2 regions of the Psychrobacillus sp. FSL K6-1267 genome follow, and region 2 is predicted to be linked to the other one. Evidence: riboswitches for the same ligand, from Rfam matches in the RefSeq annotation. Region 2 holds a riboswitch; the other holds the start of a gene.

Region 1 (3,467 bases), 2.4 Mb from region 2:
ATATTGTAGATGCGCCACCATCAAAAGAACTTTTAAAAGAGATGGTAGCTAACGGAGACTATGAGCTTAAAAAGTTCTTTAATACTAGTGGAGTGAAGTACCGTGAATTGCAACTGAAGGACAAGCTTCCTACTATGTCGGAGGATGAACAGTTGGAGCTGCTTGCTTCGGATGGAAAGCTTATTAAACGCCCACTTGTTTATGATGGAAACAAGCTTACACTTGGTTTCAAGGAAGAGCAGTTTGAGGACATGTGGAAAACCTCTTAAAGTACCTTGTATTTACTAGGGAAATATGTGAATATTAAATAGATGGAATATTTAATTGAGAGGGGTTTATTTATGAGCGTGCCTAAAGATTTTAAGTACTCAGCTGAACATGAATGGGTTAAAAATGAGGATGGAAATGTCCGCATCGGTATTACTCATTTTGCGCAATCAGAACTAGGAGACATCGTTTTTGTTGAACTTCCACAAGTTGGAGATGAAATTAAAGCAGGAGATGCTTTTGGTAGCGTTGAATCAGTAAAAACAGTTTCGGAACTATATGCACCAATTAGCGGTAAAGTAGTGGAAGTAAATGCTGAGCTAGAAGATAGCCCCGAATTCGTTAATGAATCACCTTATGAAAATGCTTGGATGATCGTTGTTGAGCCTTCTGATTTATCAGAAGTGGACAGCTTATTGTCTCCAGAAAAGTATGAAGAATTAATTGCAGAGTAATAATGAAAACGCCGGTTAATAATCGGCGTTTTTTTCATATAATAAAGGAAAGGTAACAAGTTGGGAGAGAAGCTAAATGGCACATGTATTTAGTGATAAAATAATTCTCGTCGAGGGAAGGTCTGATAAACTACAATTGTTGACCCTTCTCGATGAATCTCCAGAAATCATTTGTACAAATGGAACGATATCCGATGTAAAATTGGAGGAGCTTTTAAGCCCTTATGATGGCTTGCCGATTTATGCTTTTCTAGATGCCGACAAATCTGGCGAACAAATACGCTCGGTTGTCAGGAAGGAATATCCTGAGGCAATTCACCTCTATACAAATCCTATGTATGGTGAAGTGGCGAATACCCCGGCGAAGGTTTTGGCATCCATATTAAAACGTGTTAATATTAAGGTGAAAAAAGAATTTTTGCCTTAGGATGATGTGTAATGAATGAGTGGACTAAAGAGCAATGGGAAAGCATAAAAGATAACTCTCCACTTTCCTTATTTTATATTTATACCCCTATGTGTGGTACGTGTCAGATTGCAAGCAAGATGATAAACGTCATTAAAGAGATGGTTTCTGATCCAATTGGCCAAGCAAATATTAACTTTCTTGGTGATTTGGCAATAGAACAAGAAATTGAAAGTGTACCTTGCTTATTAATATCTAAAAATGGCAGGGTAGAAAAAAAGATTTATGCGTTTCAATCCGTACCCTATCTATTGGAAACAATAAAAACTATTGACGAAAACAAGATCCTATGATAACATTCGTTGTGTTGAAAAAATAATTTAATAGTGTCGCTCTTATTGAGAGAGGTGGAGGGAAGTGCCCTACGAAGCCCGGCAACCGTCGCGAAAGTGAAATGGTGCCAAGTCACGCAAAGCTATAGCTTTGAGAAATGAGAGAATGGATGAGTGTTATTTGAAATTGATAACCTACACCCCTTCTGCTCTTTTGCAGAAGGGGTTTTTTAATAGGAAAGGTGGCTAGATTTACATGATTAGTTTAAAGGAAGTTTCGAAAAGATTTATTACAAAGCAAGGAGAAATCGTTGCTGTTGATAATGTAAATCTGGACATACAGCGTGGAGAAATATTTGGGATTATTGGTTATAGCGGAGCCGGTAAAAGTACATTGATCCGCTTATTGAATGGCTTAGAAAAACCTTCTGTCGGCCAAATAGTTGTGAATGGGCAAGAGATTACTTCCATAAATGAGGAGAAGCTCCGTGGCTTCCGTCAAAAGGTAAGTATGATCTTCCAGCATTTCAATCTTTTATGGTCGAGAACAGTCGCTGAAAATATAGCATTTCCTCTAGAAATTGCTGGAGTTCCGAAGGACAAAAGAAAAGCCAGAGTAGAGGAGCTTTTGAACCTTGTTGGTCTAGAGGGCAGAGGAGATTCTTATCCTTCACAATTATCTGGTGGGCAAAAGCAGCGTGTAGGAATTGCTAGGGCTTTAGCTAATGGACCAGAGGTATTGCTTTGTGATGAGGCAACATCTGCTCTTGATCCTGAAACGACCGATTCAATACTAGACCTACTAGTCAGCATCAACGAAAAACTAGGATTAACAATTGTATTGATTACACACGAAATGCAAGTTATTCAAAAGATTTGTAACCGAGTAGCTGTTATGGAAAATGGGCAAGTTGTAGAAGAGGGAGATGTGCTAGAGGTTTTCCAAAAGCCACAACAGGCTATTACTAAACGTTTCGTCTCTCAAATTTCTGATTCCAACCAGCCAGTGCAAACGATTCAAAAACTAGTCCAGCTTTATCCAAATGGTAAGCTAGTCAAGCTCGTTTTTGTCGGTGAAACCACAGAGCAGCCAATTCTTTCAAGATTAATCAAACAGTTTGATTTAGAAGTTAATATTGTGCAAGGTAACATCTCTCATACGAAGAGTGGAGCTTTCGGTACACTAATTCTTCAAATCGATGGAAATGACCAAGCCGTGGAGGATGCAATACAATTTATCCACTCGCAAAAAGTAAACACTGAGGTGATCAACAATGATTGAATCGTTATTTCCAAATGTTGATTGGCCTAAAATGTGGGACGCTACTCTAGAAACCCTGTATATGACAGCAGTTTCTACGGTACTCACAGCAATCTTTGGACTAATTTTAGGACTTTTATTATTTTTGACAAGCCCACATCAGGCTTGGGCGAATAAATTGGCAAATTGGTTAACGGGTGCGGTAGTAAATATATTCCGCTCTATCCCATTTATTATATTAATTATTTTATTGATCCCACTTACAACACTGTTGATGGGCTCGATGCGTGGTCCGAATGCTGCTTTCCCAGCATTAGTGATTGGAGCTGCTCCATTTTATGCTCGCATGGTTTTAATTGCTTTACGAGAAATTGATAAAGGCGTTTTAGAGGCTGCAAAATCTATGGGTGCTAAAACCACAACTATTATATGGAAGGTTTTATTGCCTGAATCTATGCCAGCTTTAGTGTCTGGTATAACCGTAACTTGTATTTCACTAGTTGGTTATACAGCTATGGCAGGAATCATTGGAGCGGGAGGATTAGGGAATCTAGCCTTTTTAGATGGTTTCCAACGTGGTCGCGGGGATGTCACACTCGTAGCTACTATTTTAATATTAATCATCGTGTTCATTATCCAATGGATTGGTGACATCATTACTACAAAAATAGATAAACGATAAGGGAGAGATTGGGATGAAAAAATTATTGGCTGGAGTTTTATTATCTGCTAGTGCATTAACGCTT
Region 2 (3,467 bases):
GGAAAAAGTGTCACTGCCCGCTCCATCATGCGCCTGCTGCCTTCTCCCCCCTCCTTCATGAAAAATGGCTCCATTGAATTTTTAGGAGAATCTCTTGAGACAAAAACTGAAAAGGAAATGGAGAGTATTAGAGGAAGAGACATCAGTATGATTTTCCAGGATCCCATGACATCTTTAAACCCTACCATTCGAATTGGCCCACAGATTGCAGAAAGTCTTATCAAGCACCAGCAGCTTTCTAAAAAAAAGGCAAAGAACCAAGCAGTTGAAATCTTGAAGCTAGTAGGCATTAAGAATAGCGAAGAGCGCTACAACCAGTATCCTCACGAATTTTCAGGTGGTATGCGCCAAAGAGTTATGATCGCTATTGCACTTGCCTGCAAGCCAACGCTATTAATAGCAGATGAACCGACAACTGCACTAGACGTTACCATTCAGGCTCAGATTTTGAATTTAATGAAGGATATGCAGCAAAGATTTGGCACCTCCATTATTTTAATCACTCATGATTTGGGTGTAGTTGCAGGTATGTGCGATCGAGTGGCAGTTATGAAAAATGGCGAAATTGTAGAAACCGGGACAACTGAAAAGATATTTGAAAATCCTCAGCATGACTATACAAAAAAATTATTAAATGCACTTCCTCGTTTAGATGAAAGGAAGAAACCCAAGAGACCACCGCTTCGTTCCATTGGTTTAGAAAATGGCAAGCCGTTATTAGAGGTCAAATCTTTAAAGCAGCATTTCCAATTAGGCAAAGGGAATGTGCTGAAGGCCGTGGATGATATCAGCTTCTTCATCAAACCTGGAGAAACCCTTGGACTTGTAGGAGAATCTGGCTCAGGAAAATCAACTACCGGTCGGTCCATTCTTCGGTTACATGAGCCTACGGATGGAGATGTGCTTTATCAGGGAATCGCCATCAACCGTTTGAGTAAAAGTGAATTAAAAACGATGCGACGACATATGCAGATTATCTTTCAGGATCCGTATTCTTCCTTAAATCCTCGTTTAAAGGTGTTAGATATTATCGGCCAGGCATTAGATATTCATCGTTTGAGCAAAAATGCAGAGGAAAGAAAACAACGTGTAGAAGAGTTACTAAAAATGGTAGGGTTGGATTCCTCCCATGCCATGCGTTATCCACATGAGTTTTCAGGTGGACAACGACAACGAATCGGCATTGCCCGAGCACTGGCAGTAGAGCCTGACTTTATCGTCTGTGATGAACCACTATCAGCTTTAGACGTTTCTATACAGGCACAAATTGTAGAACTACTAGAGGATTTACAGCATAGACTAGGTCTAACTTACCTTTTCATCGCACATGATCTATCTATGGTTAAGCATATTAGTGATCGGGTAGCGGTGATGTATGCTGGTAAAATTGTGGAGCTTGCGGAAAGTGAAGAGCTTTATTCTAACCCACAACATCCTTATACAAAATCCCTATTAGCAGCAATCCCTATTCCTGATCCTAAGGTAGAAGCTAAGAAAAAAAGGAAGCTTTTGGAGGAATCAAATGTAGAGGATAGATATCAATTGAAGCAATCTAAGCTTGTGGAAGTTTCCTCCGGTCACTGGGTAGCAATTCCAAATGTGAAATAACTCTTGAATTTATATTCATCCCATGATAAACTTACTTATCGCTAAATTTTGAAAATTATATATTTTTATTTCTTATCAAGAGAGACGGAGGGATTGGCCCTATGATGTCTCAGCAACCAGCCATTATAGGTGTGGTGCTAAATCCAATAGACATTTTTGTCTTGAAGATAAGAAGAATGACTTCAATCTATATTGGGGGTTCTCTTCTTATGAAGAGAGCCCTCTTTTTATTTGGCAAAATGCTTCTATTCTATATTTATCCTGAATTTTTTTATCTTAGAGTCTACTTTGTGATTTATTTTAGAAATGTTGAACCTATTAATAATAAGAGGTGAATAACAATGTCCAAAACTCACATTAATACACAATTAGTTCAATTAGGTAATCATTGTGATCCAAAAACTGGAGCAGTTAATCCTCCTATCTATTTATCCACAGCCTATAAACATCATGGTCTTGGCCAATCTACCGGCTATGACTATACTCGAACTAAAAACCCTACACGAGCTATTTTAGAGGAGGGAATAGCCAAGCTAGAGCAAGGCGATACAGGATTTGCCTGTAGTTCGGGAATGGCAGCCATTCAATTGGTCCTTTCCCTTTTCCGTTCAGGTAATGAATTGATTGCCCCAGAGGACTTATATGGAGGTACTTATCGCCTTTTCAATCAATATTCTGACTCCTATAATATTAGGACTATTTATAGTAAATTTACCTCTTACGTAGAGGTGGAATCTCTTATTACCAAAAATACGAAGGCAATCTTTCTTGAAACACCTACTAATCCGTTAATGCAAGAGATTGATATTCAGCTATACGCGGAGTTAGCTAAGAAGCATGAGTTACTTTTAATTGTGGATAATACCTTCTTAACTCCTTTTTTACAGAGGCCAATAGAACTTGGCGCAGACATTGTCATACATAGTGCTACTAAATATATCGGAGGTCACAATGATGTACTGGCTGGGTTGGTTGTATCAAAAGGCATTAAATTGGGCGAGAAATTACAGGCTAACCATAACGCAGCAGGTGCAGTCCTTTCACCATTTGATTCATGGCTGTTGATACGTGGTTTAAAAACTCTCCATCTAAGAATGAAACAGCATGAAGCAAACGCAAAGAAGTTAGTAAAATTTTTAGAGCAACAGCATTTAATAAAAGATGTTCTCTATGCAGGCAAGGGTGGCATGCTCTCCTTCCGTCTTCAAAGAAGCGAACTGGTAGGTCCTTTTTTAGAAAAGCTAAAGTTAATCATATTTGCTGAAAGTCTTGGTGGTGTGGAAAGCTTCATTACTTACCCTGCCACTCAAACACACGCAGATATACCAGAATCTGAACGGATTGCTCGGGGAGTAGATAATAGTTTATTAAGGTTTTCTGTTGGTATTGAGGAAGCGGAAGATTTAATCAATGACCTAAAGCAAGTATTTGTAGCTTTAGAGAAGGAGGTTATTGTTTAATGGAGTCTATTCATCAACAACTTGAAACTAGTTTAATTACTGCTTCAACTCGAGGTAATTATGAAAGAAGAACCGGTGCTGTGAATGTTCCAATCTATTTATCTTCTACCTTCCATCAGGAAAGTTTGGATAGCTTCGGCCCCTTTGATTATAGTCGGTCTGGTAATCCAACCAGAGAAGCATTAGAAAAAACCATAGCAGAGCTAGAGGGTGGTACGCGAGGATTTGCTTTCGCTTCTGGTCTGGCAGCGATATCAACCTCTTTAATGCTGTTATCTGCCGGAGACCATATAATCATGACGGAGGACGTTTATGGTGGCACCTTTCGCTTTGTGACAGAGGTTTTACCTCGCTTTGGTATAGAGCATTCTTTTGTTAACCTTTCTAATTTAGATGCTG

The links. A riboswitch is a leader RNA that binds a small molecule or an ion and turns the genes downstream of it on or off. The one in region 2 is predicted to bind S-adenosylmethionine.
Region 1: it holds a riboswitch for S-adenosylmethionine, as region 2 does, so the genes downstream of both, MHB55_RS15180 (methionine ABC transporter ATP-binding protein) here and MHB55_RS02445 (methionine biosynthesis PLP-dependent protein) in region 2, are expected to answer to the same signal.

The regions. Positions count from the first base shown of each region.
Region 1 is NZ_JBBOOR010000001.1:2,941,191-2,944,657, reverse strand. Features, by position in the region: gene MHB55_RS15200 (arsenate reductase family protein) at 1-269, shown strand, start outside; gene gcvH (glycine cleavage system protein GcvH) at 342-722, shown strand; gene MHB55_RS15190 (toprim domain-containing protein) at 799-1,149, shown strand; gene MHB55_RS15185 (thioredoxin family protein) at 1,161-1,481, shown strand; SAM riboswitch class I at 1,521-1,625, shown strand; gene MHB55_RS15180 (methionine ABC transporter ATP-binding protein) at 1,717-2,742, shown strand; gene MHB55_RS15175 (methionine ABC transporter permease) at 2,735-3,403, shown strand; gene MHB55_RS15170 (MetQ/NlpA family ABC transporter substrate-binding protein) at 3,417-3,467, shown strand, end outside.
Region 2 is NZ_JBBOOR010000001.1:499,695-503,161, reverse strand. Features, by position in the region: gene MHB55_RS02450 (ABC transporter ATP-binding protein) at 1-1,608, shown strand, start outside; SAM riboswitch class I at 1,678-1,782, shown strand; gene MHB55_RS02445 (methionine biosynthesis PLP-dependent protein) at 1,950-3,068, shown strand; gene metC (cystathionine beta-lyase) at 3,077-3,467, shown strand, end outside.